Regions from separate parts of the Kluyvera sp. genome, predicted to be linked through region 1. Evidence: predicted binding sites of a transcription regulator. Region 1 holds the regulator's gene; each other region holds the start of a gene.
The links. The regulator CRP, encoded in region 1, controls carbon source genes, mostly activating them, when cyclic AMP is high. The targets are predictions, from matches to a motif close to ATGTGANNNNNNTCACAT.
Positions count from the first base shown of each region.

Region 1 (4,183 bases):
CGACTTCGGCCTGCTGGAACAAACCTTTCGCGACTATGGCGTGAGCGGTAAAGGGCAGTCGCGTAAATATCTGCATACCTACGATGAAGCCGTGCCGTGGAATCAGGTACCCGGCACGTTTACCCCCTGGCAGCCGCTGCCAGAACCGACCGACGTGCTGTTCTACGAAGGGCTGCACGGCGGCGTAGTGACGCCACAGCATGATGTCGCCCGCCACGTCGATCTACTGGTCGGCGTCGTGCCAATCGTTAACCTTGAGTGGATCCAGAAGATGATCCGCGACACCAGCGAACGCGGACATTCTCGCGAAGCGGTGATGGATTCCGTGGTGCGTTCGATGGAAGACTATATCAACTACATCACGCCGCAGTTCTCCCGCACCCATATCAACTTCCAGCGCGTGCCGACGGTCGATACCTCTAACCCGTTTGCCGCCAAGGGTATTCCGTCGCTGGACGAAAGCTTTGTGGTGATTCACTTCCGCAATCTCGACAACATCGACTATCCGTGGCTACTGGCCATGCTGCAAGGCTCGTTTATCTCGCATATGAATACGCTGGTGGTTCCCGGCGGGAAGATGGGGCTGGCGATGGAATTGATCATGACACCGCTGGTGCAGCGTATGATGGAAGGGCGAAACTAATGCACGAACCCTCACCCCACAGGGGCGAGGGATTTGCTACGTGCGAGGAATTACCCTTCGATCACTTCGTAGGAGTGGGTGATATTCACCGCTTTTTCAAGCATCAGCGCAACAGAACAGTACTTCTCCGCAGACAGATCCACCGCACGGGAAACCGCCGCATCCTTCAGCCCTTTACCGGTGACGATAAAATGCAGATTGATGTGGGTGAACAGGCGCGGCGCTTCTTCACGACGCTCGGAGGTCAGCTTCACTTCGCAGTCGGTCACGTCGTTGCGGCCCTTCTGCAGGATAGACACCACATCGATGGCGCTACAGCCGCCCGCGGCCATCAGCACCACTTCCATTGGGCTTGGCGCTTTATCGCCAGAGTTGCCGTCCATCAGGATCTGGTGTCCAGAAGCGGACTCACCGAGGAAGGTCAGCCCTTCAACCCATTTCACACGCGCTTGCATAATTTTTAACTCCAAGGTTGCAATTTTCTTCTCAGATTACGCGCACATAACAATTCTCGCAATGGAAGGCGATCGACGTCATGCTGAAGCGAGACACCAGGAGACACACGGCTAAAGCTATGCTAAAACAGTCAGGATGCTACGGTAATACATAAACGTACTGCATGTATGCAGAGGACATCACATTACAGGCTGCGACAGTATTCGACAGCCGACTTCCCAGGTAACGGGAAGGATACTATTGCAACCGGTGGCCGCAATGCTTTTGCCGCCGGGAAGAGCTTATAACAGAGGATAACCGCGCATGGTGCTTGGCAAACCGCAAACAGACCCGACTCTCGAATGGTTCTTGTCTCATTGCCATATTCATAAGTACCCATCGAAGAGCACGCTGATTCACCAGGGTGAAAAAGCAGAGACGCTGTATTACATCGTAAAAGGCTCAGTGGCAGTACTCATCAAGGACGAAGAAGGGAAAGAGATGATCCTCTCTTACCTCAACCAGGGCGATTTCATCGGTGAGTTAGGCCTGTTTGAAGAAGGCCAGGAACGCAGCGCGTGGGTACGGGCAAAAACCGCTTGTGAAGTTGCTGAAATCTCTTATAAAAAATTCCGTCAGCTGATCCAGGTTAACCCGGACATCCTGATGCGTCTCTCTTCGCAAATGGCGCGTCGTCTGCAGGTTACCTCTGAGAAAGTCGGCAACCTGGCGTTCCTCGACGTCACCGGTCGTATCGCTCAGACCCTGCTGAACCTGGCGAAACAACCTGACGCGATGACCCACCCGGACGGGATGCAGATCAAAATCACCCGTCAGGAAATCGGCCAGATCGTCGGCTGCTCCCGTGAAACCGTGGGCCGTATCCTGAAGATGCTGGAAGATCAGAATCTGATCTCCGCACACGGCAAAACCATTGTCGTTTACGGTACCCGCTAATCCAGCCCAAACGGCGTATTGCGTCATGCAGTACGCCGTTTTTGTTTTCCCCCTATGTGGCGCAGGCTGATTTACCACCCGGAAGTCAACTATGCACTGCGGCAAACGCTGGTGCTGTGTCTGCCCGTTGCCATTGGTCTACTGCTCGGCCACCTCCAGCAGGGGTTGCTGTTCTCGCTGGTGCCCGCCTGCTGCAACATTGCCGGGCTTGATACCCCGCATAAGCGTTTCTTCAAGCGTCTGATCATCGGCGGCTGCCTGTTCGCCGGATGTAGTCTCGCCGTTCAGTTGCTGCTGGCGCGTGATGTGCCTTTGCCACTGATTCTGACCGGGCTAGCGCTGCTGCTTGGCGTCACAGCAGAGATCAGCGCGCTACACGGACGACTGCTGCCCGCCTCGCTAATTGCCTCCATTTTTACCCTCAGCCTGGCAGGGAATATGCCCATCTGGCAGCCATTATTGATCTACGCGCTGGGGACATTATGGTACGGGCTATTCAACTGGTGGTGGTTCTGGATGTGGCGCGAGCAGCCGCTACGCGAGTCGCTCAGCCTGCTTTACCGTCAGCTTGCCGACTACTGCGAAGCCAAATACAGCTTGCTCACCCAGCATACCGATCCCACCACCGCGCTGCCGCCGCTGCTGACTCGCCAGCAAAAGGTGGTGGATCTGATTTCCCAGTGCTACCAACAGCTGCACATGCTGGCGGCGAACCAGCACAATGACTACAAGCGGCTGCTGCGCGCTTTCCAGGTTGGGCTGGATTTGCAGGAGCATATCTCCGTCAGCCTGCACCAGCCGGAAGAGGTGCAGAAGCTGGTTGAACGCAGCCATGCGGAAGCGGTGATCCGCTGGAATGCCCGGACGGTAGCCGCACGCCTGCGCGTGCTGGCGGACGATATTCTCTATCACCGCTACCCTACCCGCTTCAACATGGATAAACAGATTGGCGCGCTGGAGAAAATTGCCGACCAGCACCCGGATAACCCGGTGGGTCAGTTCTGTGCCTGGCACTTCAGCCGCATTGCCCGTGTGCTGCGCTCCCAGCGCCCCCTATACCCGCGTAACCTGATGGCCGACAAAGAACGCCGTCTGCCGCTGTTCCCGGCGTTAAAAAGCTACCTCTCTTTGCGCTCTCCCGCCCTGCGTAACGCCGCGCGTCTCAGCGTGATGCTGAGCATCGCCAGCCTGATGGGCGCGGCGCTGCATCTGCCGAAACCGTACTGGATCCTGATGACGGTGCTGCTGGTCACGCAAAACGGTTACGGCGCGACCCGGGTGCGAATTTTCCACCGAGCGGCGGGCACCCTTGCCGGTCTGGTGATTGCCGCCGTGGCCCTGCACTTCCATACGCCGCAGGGCTGGGCGCTAACGGGCATGCTGATAGTGACGTTAGTGAGCTACCTGATTATTCGTCGCAGCTACGGTTGGGCGACCGTCGGCTTTACCATCACCGCGGTGTACACCCTGCAAATCCTGACGCTTAATGGCGAAGAGTTTATTGTCGCCCGCTTTATCGACACCATCATTGGCTGCCTGATCGCCTTTGGCGGCATGATTTGGCTATGGCCGCAGTGGCAGAGCGGCCAGCTGCGCCAGAACGCCCAGGCGGCGCTGGAGGCCGATCAGGACGCTATCCGCCTGATCCTCAGCCCCGACCCACAGGCACCGAAGCTGGCCTACCAGCGCATGCGCGTCAACCAGGCACACAACACGCTGTACAACACGCTGAACCAGGCGATGCAGGAGCCGGGCTTTAATTCACGTTATCTTGAAGATATGAAACTGTGGGTGACCCACAGCCAGTTTATCGTCGAGCACATCAATGCCATGACGACGCTGGCGCGCGAGCACAATATGTTGACGCCTGATTTGGCGCAGCAGTACCTGGAGTCGTGTGAGATTGCTCTACAACGCTGTCAGCAGCGTCTGGAATACGATGAAGCGGGGAGCAGCGGCGAGGTCAACATTATGGAAGCGCCGGATTCACTGTCCCACGGGCCGTTAAGCACCATGGAACAGCATCTCCAGCGAATTCTGGGGCACCTGAACACCATGCACACTATTTCGTCGGTGGCCTGGCGCCAGCGCCCACGGCACGGCGGCTGGTTAAAGCGGCAAACTAGCTAACAATTTTCGCGACGGCCT
Region 1 is NZ_CBDKZX010000014.1:42,951-47,133, reverse strand. It holds gene ACW14G_RS08175 (phosphoribulokinase) at 1-643, shown strand, start outside; gene ACW14G_RS08170 (OsmC family protein) at 694-1,098, opposite strand; gene crp (cAMP-activated global transcriptional regulator CRP) at 1,403-2,035, shown strand; gene ACW14G_RS08160 (YccS/YhfK family putative transporter) at 2,090-4,165, shown strand; gene argD (bifunctional acetylornithine/succinyldiaminopimelate transaminase) at 4,158-4,183, opposite strand, start outside.

Region 2 (4,183 bases), on a different contig from region 1:
GATTTTGAATATGAAACCCGTGTTAACCAGACCTACAAAGAGCACGCGGAGCTGCTGGAAGCCATTGAACAGCGTGATGAAGCGCGCGCGGTCGCGCTGATCACGGCGCATATTCAGGACGCTTATCAGGGGGCCAGCACTATTACCCTGCGACGTCTGCAGGGGGTACGGGTCAGACAAATACCGTAACCGGGGCTAGCCGTTGTTTTTATCGGTGGCGGGCAAAATTGGCGGTTTCCCCGTCGCTGCCCGCTTCCGGTTCATCTCATCGAGAATCAGCCGATAGGCGATGTAATACTTATAGATGTTGCTCACGTAGGTGACCGTTTCGGCTCCAATCTTCTCGGCGGCGAGGTTTTCCACGTTACCAAACCAGATGTTGGGGTCAAAACCGCGCTTTTTCGTTTCCGTACGCAGACGCGCAATCCGTGCCGGGCCAGCATTATAAGAGGCGAAAGAAAACAGTGCCTTATCCAGCTGCGTCATCGGTTCGTCACCGTAGTAGCGGTCGATCATCCAGCGCATATACTTCACCCCGGCGTGGATATTCGGATCCAGTTGCTTAATATCGCCCACCTTCAATTCTTTGCCGGTGCTCGGCATCACCTGCATGACGCCAATTGCGCCAACGTGACTGCGCACTGACTGGTTCAGTCGCGACTCCTGATAACCCTGTGCCGCCATCAGCAGCCAGTCGACGTCATAACGGTCGCCGTATTTGCGAAAAATCTCGACCATCTTCAAAAACTTGCGCCGTTCTTTCTCCGCTGCGGCGTTTTTGACGTATTTCGCGCTCTTCAGATAGCGCAGCAACAGGGTATTGCCCAGGGTGCTGCCCTGGCGGTTGTCTTTAATAAAACCGTTGAGCTTCGCCAGCAACTGCGGGTTATCTTTGCGCACCGCCCAGGCGATGTTGCCGTTATCGCGTAGCACAATATCTTCATGAACCTGGATCTTCGGGAACACCTGTTTCCAGAACAGCGCCTTGTGGCGATCGACCACGATCAGCGGAATCAGCCCGGCGTTGAGCATTTCCAGCAGATCCTCGTCTTCCAGCGCTTCGGGGGCGGGCTTGATGATGATGTGCGGGAGAGAGGCTTTGGCAAAGCGCGCATTGAGGGCTTCAAGGCTCTCATAGTAGCTGGATGAACGACGGACAAAGACCGTCTTACCGGCGATATCGTCCACGTTTATCACCTGCGGTGACGCGGGGCCGGAGATCAGCAGTTCCTGAATATCGCTGTAAATCGGGTCAGTGAAAGCCACCTGCTGCTGGCGCGTTGCGGTGATCGTAAGATTGGCAGCGGCAATATCGCCTTTACCTTCGTTCAGGGCAGTAAAGAGATTATCGCGGGTTACCGGAACGAAGATAATTCGCACCTTGAGGTGGCGTTGCTTGAGCTTTTTCTCTTTGGCGAGCTGGGCATTCAGGCTGCGTTCAAATTCGGCGAAGATATCGTGGGTGGCCCCGCGCTGCTGGCCTTTATCGATAAAAAAGAAGGTTTTGCTGTAGGTGGTCAATACGCGAATGACCCGGCGGTCGAGCATGCCAGGCAGGTCGCCCTTCCAGGGCTGCATGATGCTCTCGATATTGACCTCAAGCGCGTCGGGTGAGTCCTCTGGTTGTACGGCGGCAAAAGCGGGGCCGGTCAACAGCAAGGCGCCCAGGCAGGCGGTGAGAAAACGGCGAAAAGGGATGGCGTTCATGGTGCGGCACTCCGCAGGGCGCATCCCTTTATTTTAGTCGAGCGACGCTAAAACACCCTGCAGGAGCAGGGCTTTTTCATGCGCTCAGCCGCCGCGATATTCAGGCAATAAAAAACCCCGACGCGTCGGGGTTTTTCTCAATCAGTACATGGCAACCGGCCATTCCGGCGGCGCCTGGCTCATCACTTCAACCATCACATCTTTGATGTTGTTGAAAATGGTGGCGATGTCCACCATCGTGATGCCCAGTAACCCGGTCGCAAACCAGCACGCCGCTGCGACACCCAGCATACCGCTGATGACCGCGAGACCGGCGTAGTCGGATTTACGAAATTGAATTTTCAGGGTACTGGCGAGAAACATCAGTACCGCGCTGGTTAACGGCCAGCGTAACAGTGCGACGCCTGCGGTAATGGAAACCATGAGATTTCATCCTCAGAGATAAACAACAAGTTGCCCTGACAGCACTTATTGATTGAGGCGCGAGGCGCTCAGGCTATCTGAAGGCATTCACAAATTGAATGAAACAGTGTTTTTGTTTCATCTCGATGTGTGAACTATATCACGTTTGTTGTTTTATTCACCAGAGGTAAGCGCAGGATTTTTGTCAACGCCGCGGCTCAGTACAGGCCGCGGCGAAGCAATGTTACGCGGAGATCTGATGGCGATAGTCCGTCGGCGTGCGGTCAAACTCGCGGCGGAACACGCGAGAGAAGGTCTGCTGAGAGACATAACCCAGATCCATCGCGATATCGAAGATGGGACGCTGGGTGGTGCGCAGCGCTTCCGCCGCCAGTAACAGGCGCCGCTGGCGAATATACTCGCCCAGCGTCTGGTGCATCACGGTGCGGAACATTCTTTGCAGATACCACTTCGAGTAGCCGGATTTTCTGGCCACGATGTCGATATTAAGCGGTTGATCGATATGTTCATCTATCCATTCAGTAAGAGTATGAATAATTTCCCGATGGGACATAAGGCTCTCCCCGTTGTCTATTTTCGCGTCGATTTCTTGTCTGGCGGCGAGTATAATTCCTCAAGTTAACTTGAGGTAAAGCGTATTATGGAAAAAAAATCGACCCGCATAAAATCGCTGCTAACGCCCGGTGAGGTAGCGAAACGAACGGGGGTTGCGGTCTCTGCGCTGCATTTTTATGAGAGTAAAGGGCTGATTCACAGCACGCGCAACAGCGGTAACCAGCGGCGCTATAAGCGTGATGTGCTGCGTTACGTGGCGATCATTAAAATTGCCCAGCGTCTTGGTATTCCGCTGGCGACGATCGGCGATTCCTTTAGCGTGCTGCCGGAAAACCACACGCTGGGGCCGCGCGACTGGAAGCACCTCACGACTCAATGGCGGGAAGAGCTGGATAAGCGCATTCACGCCATGGAGGCGCTGCGCGACCAGCTCGACGGCTGTATTGGCTGCGGCTGCATGTCGTTGCGCGACTGTCCGCTGCGTAACCCGGGCGATAAGCTGGGTGAAGAGGGCACCGGCGCGCGTCTGCTGGAAGACGAATAATCCTCCGCGATCCTCTCCCCGGGATTGCGACATTTTTGCCATAGAATTGTTGCTGGATTGCGCATAAACGATAACGTTTGCGCATGGGTTGGTGAATTCTTCATCGGTAATCGTTAATTTTCATAAACCAGGGCAAACTTCTGTTGAAAAAGGGGACATAAAAGCCAGATAATCGTTTGCCTCGGATTTTCGGACGCTTCCTATGCTGAAAATCCGCAGACCAACCTCATCACGCACCCGCGCAGATGAGGTATTCCGATTCTCGTTTTGTCTGCGCGGAGTTAATCGTTTGCTTTTTTGTGGCTCCCCTTTGCCGCAATGTAGCACATGGAGATGACGCTTAGCTGGCAGTGGATGTTCCACCACGCAGACGAACGAATGATAAAAACTCTCAGGGGATGTTTTCTATGTCTACGCCTTCAGCGCGTACCGGCGGTTCATTGGACGCCTGGTTTAAAATTTCTGCTCGTGGTAGCTCCGTTCGTCAGGAGATTGTCGCCGGTTTGACCACCTTCCTGGCGATGGTGTACTCGGTGATCGTGGTACCGGGCATGCTGGGTAAAGCCGGTTTCCCGCCGGCCGCCGTGTTCGTGGCGACCTGTCTGGTGGCCGGTGTGGGTTCTATCGTGATGGGGTTGTGGGCGAACCTGCCTTTAGCCATTGGCTGCGCCATCTCGCTGACTGCTTTTACCGCCTTCAGCCTGGTGCTGGGCCAGCACATCAGCGTGCCGGTTGCTCTGGGCGCGGTGTTCCTGATGGGCGTGCTCTTCACCATCATCTCCGCTTCCGGTATTCGTAGCTGGATCTTGCGCAATTTGCCGCAGGGTATTGCGCACGGCACCGGCATCGGTATCGGTCTGTTCCTGCTGCTGATTGCCGCCAACGGCGTCGGCATGGTGGTGAAAAACCCGCTGGACGGTCTGCCGGTCGCGCTGGGTCAGTTCGACAGCTTCC
Region 2 is NZ_CBDKZX010000009.1:64,114-68,296, forward strand. It holds gene ACW14G_RS06165 (GntR family transcriptional regulator) at 1-189, shown strand, start outside; gene ACW14G_RS06170 (transglycosylase SLT domain-containing protein) at 196-1,707, opposite strand; gene ACW14G_RS06175 (YjcB family protein) at 1,849-2,130, opposite strand; gene soxS (superoxide response transcriptional regulator SoxS) at 2,354-2,683, opposite strand; gene soxR (redox-sensitive transcriptional activator SoxR) at 2,771-3,229, shown strand; gene ACW14G_RS06190 (NCS2 family permease) at 3,637-4,183, shown strand, end outside.
Region 2: ACW14G_RS06175 (YjcB family protein) is a predicted target of CRP. The motif match lies at 2,258-2,275, and genes of this name have one in related genera.

Region 3 (4,183 bases), on a different contig from region 1:
ACAGCTGGCGCATCTGGGCGTCATTAAGCAACGGCGTAAGCCTGGAGAGTTGCCACCGACCACGCCGCGTGAGCGCGAACTGCGGATTGGCTACCAGCGGTTTGGCAATCTGGGCGTGCTGAAGGCGCGTCAGCTGCTGGAGCAGAATTTCGCTGATCTGGGGATTAACGTGATGTGGAGCGAATATCCGGCCGGCCCGCAGCTGCTACAGGCGCTCAGTCACAACGAAATTGACTTTGGCACCACCGGCGAAGCGCCCCCTATTTTCGCGCAGGCGAAAGACAACGCGCTTCTGTATGTGGCCTGGGAGCCACCGGCGCCGCGGAGTGTGGCCATGGTCGTGCCCAACGCCAGCGATATACGCTCACTCGCCCAACTACGGGGAAAGCGTATTGCGCTGAACAAAGGTTCGAACGTGCACTGGCTGCTGGTGCAGTTGCTGGAAGAAGCTGGGCTGGGTCTGGATGACGTTAAGATCGTCTACGCGCCGCCAAAATACCCGCTTACCGCCAGCGACTATCTGTCCGCCGATGCCTGGATGATGTGGGACCCGGTACTGAGCGCCGCTGAACGCAGCGGAACGCTGCGCGTGCTGGCGACCGGCGAGGGCCGCGTCAGCAACCATCAGTTCTATCTCACCCACCGCCAGTATGCGCAGCAGAACGAGGACATTATCGCCGGTGTCGTGGCGGCACTGGTGAAAACGGGGAAATTTATTGACCGGCATCGCCTCGAGGCGGCGCAACTGCTGGCGGGAGAACTGGGGCTGGACACCGCATCGCTGGCCTGTGCGTTGGCGCGTCGCAGCCATCAGACGCGAGAAATGGATATGCAGGCCATCCGCGCACAGCAGACCATCGCCGACCGCTTTTACGCGCTGGGCCTGCTGAGCAGGCCCGTCGCGGTCAGAGAAGCGATGTGGTACGCCAGAGAACGGCTTATCGAGCCGTGGGCAGCCGCTTAGTGCTGCTTAAACGTCGCAATCGGCTTCGGTGCAATACCGAAGTCTTCCTTCAACTGCTGCTTGCTCTTCATCACCATCTGGCCGTTGGTATCAATGGTCATATGCTGCGCGTCGCGGTTATTGCGCGATTGCCAGAGCATCACCAGCTGCAGGCAGTTCTCTTTTTGTTCGTCGGTCAGCGCCACGCCATCCGGCCATTTTCCCAGCTCCACCGCGGTGGCTAAACGCTGATAAATCTCCGGCGTCATGTTGTCGATCATTTGCTCAATATTCATGCTCAGCCCCCTCTCCTGTGGAATAATTTGCTGAATCGTTTCTTCAGCCTTTGGTGGAGTCACCATTTTCGTCATCCGTGAAGCTGAGCGACGCAGAGTTGACGCAAAAACGCTCACCGGTTGGCTGTGGGCCATCGGGAAAGACGTGCCCCAGATGCGCATCACAATTTCCGCAACGAATTTCAGTACGTTGCATGCCGTGGGAGTAATCATTGAGATACCGAATGGCGGTTTCGCTCACCGGCTCATAAAAACTCGGCCAGCCGCATCCGGAATCATACTTGCTTTGGGAGTGAAAAAGCGGCGCGTCGCACACCAGACAGTGGTAAATACCATCGCGCTTGTTGTGCAGTAAACGCCCGGTAAACGGCGGCTCTGTGCCATGTTTCTGCGTGACATAGAACTGCATTTCACTCAGGGTATTTTTCAGGTCATCCGGGGAAGGTTTGTTCACCATTTTGCTCACATCTCGCTATGAAAAATACATTTGCCAGGCGATTCTAACAAAACATTAACAATGAAGCGTGAACTTTTGTTCTAAACTTAATCGGCGTGAAAAGGCAGCGGGGTAATTGTGACACTCGTCACATTTTTATCTCGCGTGCCCTTTAAAATTCCCGGCGCCGCCCTCATGTGGTTTCTAGCTCATAGGAAGAGTGAGACAGGTTAGTCATGCAAAGCTTAGGCAGCAGATTGATTTGTCGCAATGATTGACACGATTCCGCTTGACGCTGCGTAAGGTTTTTGTAATTTTACAGGCAACCTTTTATTCACTAACAAATAGCTGGTGGAATATATGACTATCAAAGTAGGTATCAACGGTTTTGGCCGTATCGGTCGCATTGTTTTCCGTGCTGCTCAGGAACGTTCTGACATCGAGATCGTTGCAATCAACGACCTGTTAGACGCTGACTACATGGCTTACATGCTGAAATATGACTCCACTCACGGCCGTTTCAACGGTACCGTTGAAGTGAAAGACGGTCATCTGATCGTTAACGGTAAAAAAATCCGTGTTACCGCTGAACGTGATCCGGCTAACCTGAAATGGGACGAAGTTGGTGTTGACGTAGTTGCTGAAGCAACCGGTATCTTCCTGACCGACGAAACCGCTCGTAAGCACATCACTGCTGGCGCGAAAAAAGTGGTTCTGACTGGTCCGTCTAAAGACAACACTCCGATGTTTGTTAAAGGCGCTAACTTTGACAAATACGAAGGCCAGGACATCGTTTCCAACGCATCCTGCACCACCAACTGCCTGGCTCCGCTGGCAAAAGTTATCAACGACAACTTCGGCATCATCGAAGGTCTGATGACTACTGTTCACGCGACCACCGCTACTCAGAAAACCGTTGATGGCCCGTCTCACAAAGACTGGCGCGGCGGCCGCGGCGCAGCTCAGAACATCATCCCGTCCTCTACCGGTGCTGCTAAAGCTGTAGGTAAAGTACTGCCAGAACTGAACGGCAAACTGACCGGTATGGCGTTCCGCGTTCCTACCCCGAACGTATCCGTAGTTGACCTGACCGTTCGTCTGGAAAAAGCTGCTTCTTACGAAGAAATTAAGAAAGCAATCAAAGCTGCTTCCGAAGGCCCGATGAAAGGCGTTCTGGGTTACACCGAAGACGACGTTGTATCTACTGATTTCAACGGTGAAGTTTGCACTTCCGTATTCGATGCTAAAGCTGGTATCGCTCTGAACGACAACTTCGTGAAACTGGTTTCCTGGTACGATAACGAAACTGGTTACTCCAACAAAGTTCTGGACCTGATCGCTCACATCTCCAAATAAGTTGAGATGAGAACCTGATCCAAAAAGGCGACTTCGGTCGCCTTTTTTTATGGTTACGTTTTCAACACCAAGGATTGCATTATGATTAAGACAATTTTCGCTCTCCCGGTTATCGAACAGCTTACCCCTGTGCTCTCTCGTCGCCAGCTGGATGAGCTGGACGTTATCGTTGTCAACCACCCAAAAGTGAAAGCCTCCGTGGCCTTCCAGGGCGCTCACCTGCTCTCCTGGAAACCGGAAGGTGAAGAAGAAGTGCTGTGGCTTAGCGGTAACACACCGTTCAAAAACGGCGTTGCCATTCGCGGTGGCGTACCGATCTGCTGGCCTTGGTTCGGCCCGGCGGCGCAGCAAGGTTTCCCGGCTCACGGTTTTGCCCGTAATCTGCCGTGGGAGCTGAAAGCGCACAATGAAGACGATAACGGCGTGGTGTTAACCTTCGAACTGAAAAGCAGTGATGCCACCCGCCAGTACTGGCCGCATGAGTTCAGCCTGCTGGCCCGATTCAAGCTGGGCCACACCTGCGAGATGGAGCTGGAAGCGCACGGCGAATTTGAAACCACCACGGCGCTGCACACTTACTTCAACGTCGGTGATATTCACGCCGTTAAAGTGAGTGGCCTGGGCGATCGTTACATCGATAAAGTGCAGAATGCCGAAATCGGCGAGCTGAGCGACGGCGTGCAGACCTTCCCGGACCGCACCGACCGCGTCTATCTGAATCCAGAAGCCTGCAGCGTCATCCACGACGCCTCGCTGAAGCGTGCGATCGACGTTATCCACCATCATCACGTCAACGTGGTGGGCTGGAACCCAGGCCCGGCGCTTTCCGTCAGCATGACCGACATGCCGGATGACGGTTACAAAACCTTCGTGTGCGTCGAAACCGCGTGCGCCAGCGCACCTCAGAAAGCGACCGAAGACAAACCGGCGCGCTTGTCGCAGACGATCAAAGTCGCGAAACGCTAATGACCGGAACACCCGTCGTCGCCATGCGACGCCGGGTTTTCGTCAACACCGCCACCTCGTCCAGCAAGACCTCTCCCAGCTTTGCCCCAATTGGATGCACCATCATTGTGCACCCGGTCAGCGCCGCCCGATTTCAGTGCATAAAAAAAGCCCGCCAGAAGGCGAGCCTTTGTCGATCATCAACAC
Region 3 is NZ_CBDKZX010000008.1:51,630-55,812, forward strand. It holds gene ACW14G_RS05400 (sigma-54-dependent Fis family transcriptional regulator) at 1-964, shown strand, start outside; gene ACW14G_RS05405 (YeaC family protein) at 961-1,239, opposite strand; gene msrB (peptide-methionine (R)-S-oxide reductase MsrB) at 1,283-1,696, opposite strand; gene gapA (glyceraldehyde-3-phosphate dehydrogenase) at 2,036-3,031, shown strand; gene ACW14G_RS05420 (D-hexose-6-phosphate mutarotase) at 3,113-3,997, shown strand.
Region 3: msrB (peptide-methionine (R)-S-oxide reductase MsrB) is a predicted target of CRP. The motif match lies at 1,812-1,829, and genes of this name have one in related genera.

Region 4 (4,183 bases), on a different contig from region 1:
AACCGCGCGGTGCGCACCTCGAGGCCTAAGGGCACCGCGACGGTTGACTCGCTCCTGAGGAGAGAATCAGGACGGGGAAATCATCTTTACAGCAGGTCGCGGAACTTGGTCATTTTCAGCGCCAGCTCAACGCCGCGCACTTCCGCCAGACCTTTCAGACGACCAATCGCGGAGTAGCCCGGGTTGGTTTTCTTCTTCAGGTCGTCCAGCATCTGGTGACCGTGGTCAGGACGCATCGGAATTGGACGCAGGTCGCCCGCTTTCTTACGGCGCTGCTCTTCGGTCAGGATTGCGTCAACCACGGCAACCATGTTCACGTCGCCCTGCAGGTGCGCGGCTTCGTGGAAGGTTTTCGGGTTGTCTTCACGGCAGGTAGAACGCAGGTGCGTGAAGTGGATACGATCGCCGAAGGTTTCAATCATTTTCACCAGGTCGTTATCGGCGCGTACGCCATAAGAACCGGTGCACATGGTGAAGCCGTTGTTGATGCTGTTAACGGTTTCTTTCAGCCACTGCATATCTTCAATGGTGGAAACGATACGCGGCAGGCCGAGGATTGGGCGCGGCGGATCGTCCGGGTGTACGGCAAGGCGCACGCCCACTTCTTCCGCAACCGGCACAATCGCGCGCAGGAATACGGCCATGTTTTCACGCAGCTGATCTTTGCTGATGTGATCGTATTCGGCCAGACGCGCGCGGAACTGGTCAAGGGTATAGCCCTCTTCCGCGCCCGGCAGGCCGGCAATGATGTTACGGGTCAGTTTAGTGACTTCCGCTTCGCTCATCGCGTTGAAATAGTCCAGCGCCTGACGCTGTTCTTCAGCGGAGTAATCCGCTTCAGCGCCTTCGCGTTTCAGGATATGCAGCTCGAAAGCCGCAAACGCGATCTGGTCAAAACGCAGCGCTTTAGAGCCGTCTTCCAGGGTGTACTCAAGGTCGGTACGCGTCCAGTCGAGGATCGGCATGAAGTTGTAGCATACGGTGTCGATACCGCATTCCGCCAGGTTGCGGATGCTCTGCTGATAGTTTGCAATCCAGGTCTGGTACTGGCCAGAACCGGTTTTGATATCTTCGTGCACCGGAATACTTTCGACGACGGACCAGGTCAGCCCTTTTTCCGCCAACAGCGCCTGACGCGCTTTGATTTCTTCTACCGGCCACACCTGACCGTTCGGGATATGGTGCAATGCCGTGACTACGCCGGTAGCGCCAGCCTGACGCACATCATCAAGAGATACCGGATCGTTCGGGCCGTACCAACGCCAGGTTTGTTCCATTGCCTCACCTCTAAAGTTGTTATACCAATAAAATCGCTGTTAATGACGACTACCATACATGTTTATTCCGGAGCGTCAAATAATCCGCCTGGATTGATTGATCCAGCTCACACTAACGCGATAAATACGGCACACCAATTCAATTTGCTGTCATATAACTTTACACTGCCGACGTTAATTAATCGTTAATCGGATGTATAGACAATGAAGACAATCGCCTCGTGCACCCTCCCCGCCAACGTGCAGTTACCTCAATATGATAGACAACAGCTGCGTTCGCGAATTGTGCATTTCGGTTTTGGCGCCTTTCACCGCGCACACCAGGCGCTGTTGACCAACCGGGTGCTGAATCAGCACGGCGGCGACTGGGGAATCTGCGAAATCAGCCTGTTCAGCGGCGACCAGCTGATGAGCCAGCTGCGTCAGCAGGATCATCTGTTTACCGTCATGGAGAAAAGTGCGGCAGGTAACCAGCCGATTATTATCGGCGCGGTAAAAGAGTGCCTGAACGCAAAGCTCGATTCATTGGCGGCGATCATCGAAAAGTTCTGCGAACCTCAGGTGGCGATTGTCTCTCTGACCATTACCGAAAAAGGTTATTGCATCGATCCGGCCACCGGGCATCTGGATCTGACCCAGCCGAGGATCGTCCACGATCTGCAATCGCCTGACGAGCCGCATTCCGCACCGGGGATCCTGGTCGAAGCGCTGCACCGCCGCCGCGAGCGCGGCCTGCCTGCATTCACCGTTCTCTCTTGCGATAACATTCCCGACAACGGCCACGTGGTGAAAAACGCGGTGCTGGACATGGCGGCTAAACGTGACCCGCAACTGGCAAGCTGGATTGCCGAACATGTCAGTTTCCCCGGCACCATGGTTGACCGTATCGTTCCGGCAGCCACCGACGCGTCGCTGGCGGAAATCACCCGCGAGCTTGGCGTGGAAGACCCTTGCGCCATCAGCTGCGAGCCGTTTATTCAGTGGGTCATTGAAGATAACTTCGTCGCTGGGCGTCCGGACTGGGGCAGCGTGGGTGCACAACTGGTTGACGACGTACTGCCGTGGGAAGAGATGAAGCTACGGATGCTCAACGGCAGTCATTCCTTCCTCGCCTACCTCGGCTATCTGGCGGGCTACGCGCACATCAGCGACTGTATGCAGGACGCTTCCTACCGCCGCGCCGCACGTCACCTGATGATGGCAGAACAAGCGCCGACCCTGCGTATTTCCGGCGTAGATCTGGGCGCCTATGCCGACAGCCTGATCGAGCGTTTCAGCAACCCGGCGCTCCAGCATCGCACCTGGCAAATCGCCATGGACGGCAGTCAGAAGCTGCCGCAGCGCCTGCTCGACGGTATTCGTATTCATCTTAAACAGGGTAGCCGCTGGCCGCTGCTGGCGCTGGGCGTGGCGGCCTGGATGCGCTACGTGAGCGGCGTGGATGATATGGGCAATGCCATTGATATTCGCGATCCGCTGGCCGAGAAAATTCGCGCTATCGTTGAAACCAGCCATGATGAAAACCGCGTGGCGGCCCTGCTGACGCTGCAAGAAATCTTCGGCAGCGACCTGCCCGCCAACCCGCAGTTTGTGCAGGCCGTGGAACAAGCCTGGCAAAGTCTTGTCCGTGAGGGCGCGCGCCAGGCGGTGCTGACGGCGCTCAACCGTTAACTTTTCCTGCCATCAAGCGGGCCATTTAATCTCAGGCCCGCTTCAGGACTTCTCTTTTGATCCCGTTTTCGCCAGGATAAAGTGATCCAGGTAACACTGTTCTCTTTCATCCCGGAGTTTTCGTGACTAAAACCAATCTGATCACCGGCTTTCTCGGCAGCGGTAAAACTACCTCCATTCTGCACCTGTTGGCCCATAAACCCGCCGATGAAAAATGGGCCGTCCTGGTCAACGAATTTGGCGAGGTGGGCATTGATGGCGCACTGCTGGCCGACAGCGGCGCACTGCTGAAGGAAATTCCCGGTGGCTGCATGTGTTGCGTCAACGGTCTGCCCATGCAGGTCGGCTTAAACACGCTGTTGCGCCAGGGGAAACCGGATCGTCTGCTGATTGAGCCAACCGGCCTGGGCCATCCGAAGCAAATTCTCGATTTGCTCACCGCACCGGTCTATGAGCCATGGATCGACCTGCGAGCCACACTCTGCGTGATGGACTCACGCCAGTTGCTGGACGAAAAGGTCCTGCATAACGAAAATTTCCGCGATCAGCTGGCGTCCGCCGATATTATCGTCAGCAATAAAGCCGACCGCGCCACGGCAGAAAGCCAACGGGCCATGGCAGAATGGTGGCAACAGAACGGCGGCGAGCGTCTGCACGTTGACGCGACTCAGGGCAATATCGACGTCGCCCTGCTTGATATTCCTCGCCGCAATCGGGTTGAACTGAAAGCGAGCGCCGCCCACTCTCACTCGCATCCCTCGAACAAAGGTCTGGCCGCGTTAAGTCTGCCGGAACATCAGCGCTGGCGTCGCAGCGTAAACCAGGGGCAAGGCTACTACGCCTGCGGATGGATTTTTGATGCAGATACGACCTTTGACACCATCGGCCTGCTGGAGTGGGCGCGACTCGCCCCGGTTGCCAGACTAAAGGCGGTGATGCGCATTCCTGAAGGCCTGGTGCGTATTAACCGTCAGGGGGCAGACCTGCATATCGAAACGCAAAACGTCGCGCCGCCCGATAGCCGTATTGAACTGATTAACGATGCTGAAAGCGACTGGAATGCACTACAATCGGCGCTGTTGAAACTTCGTTTAGGGTGATACCGCTAAGGTTTGCGCCGAGACTAACTGCGGTGAATATGACGATGCGTACACGTTTTCCCCTGATTTTATTGCTTAACGCCGCTGGCGTTGCGCTCTTTATGTCGTGGTTCCTGCCGGCGAACCACGGGCTGT
Region 4 is NZ_CBDKZX010000069.1:14,263-18,445, reverse strand. It holds gene uxuA (mannonate dehydratase) at 87-1,277, opposite strand; gene ACW14G_RS18125 (mannitol dehydrogenase family protein) at 1,482-2,948, shown strand; gene ACW14G_RS18120 (CobW family GTP-binding protein) at 3,071-4,048, shown strand; gene ACW14G_RS18115 (phosphatase PAP2 family protein) at 4,093-4,183, shown strand, end outside.
Region 4: ACW14G_RS18125 (mannitol dehydrogenase family protein) is a predicted target of CRP. The motif match lies at 1,373-1,390, and genes of this name have one in related genera.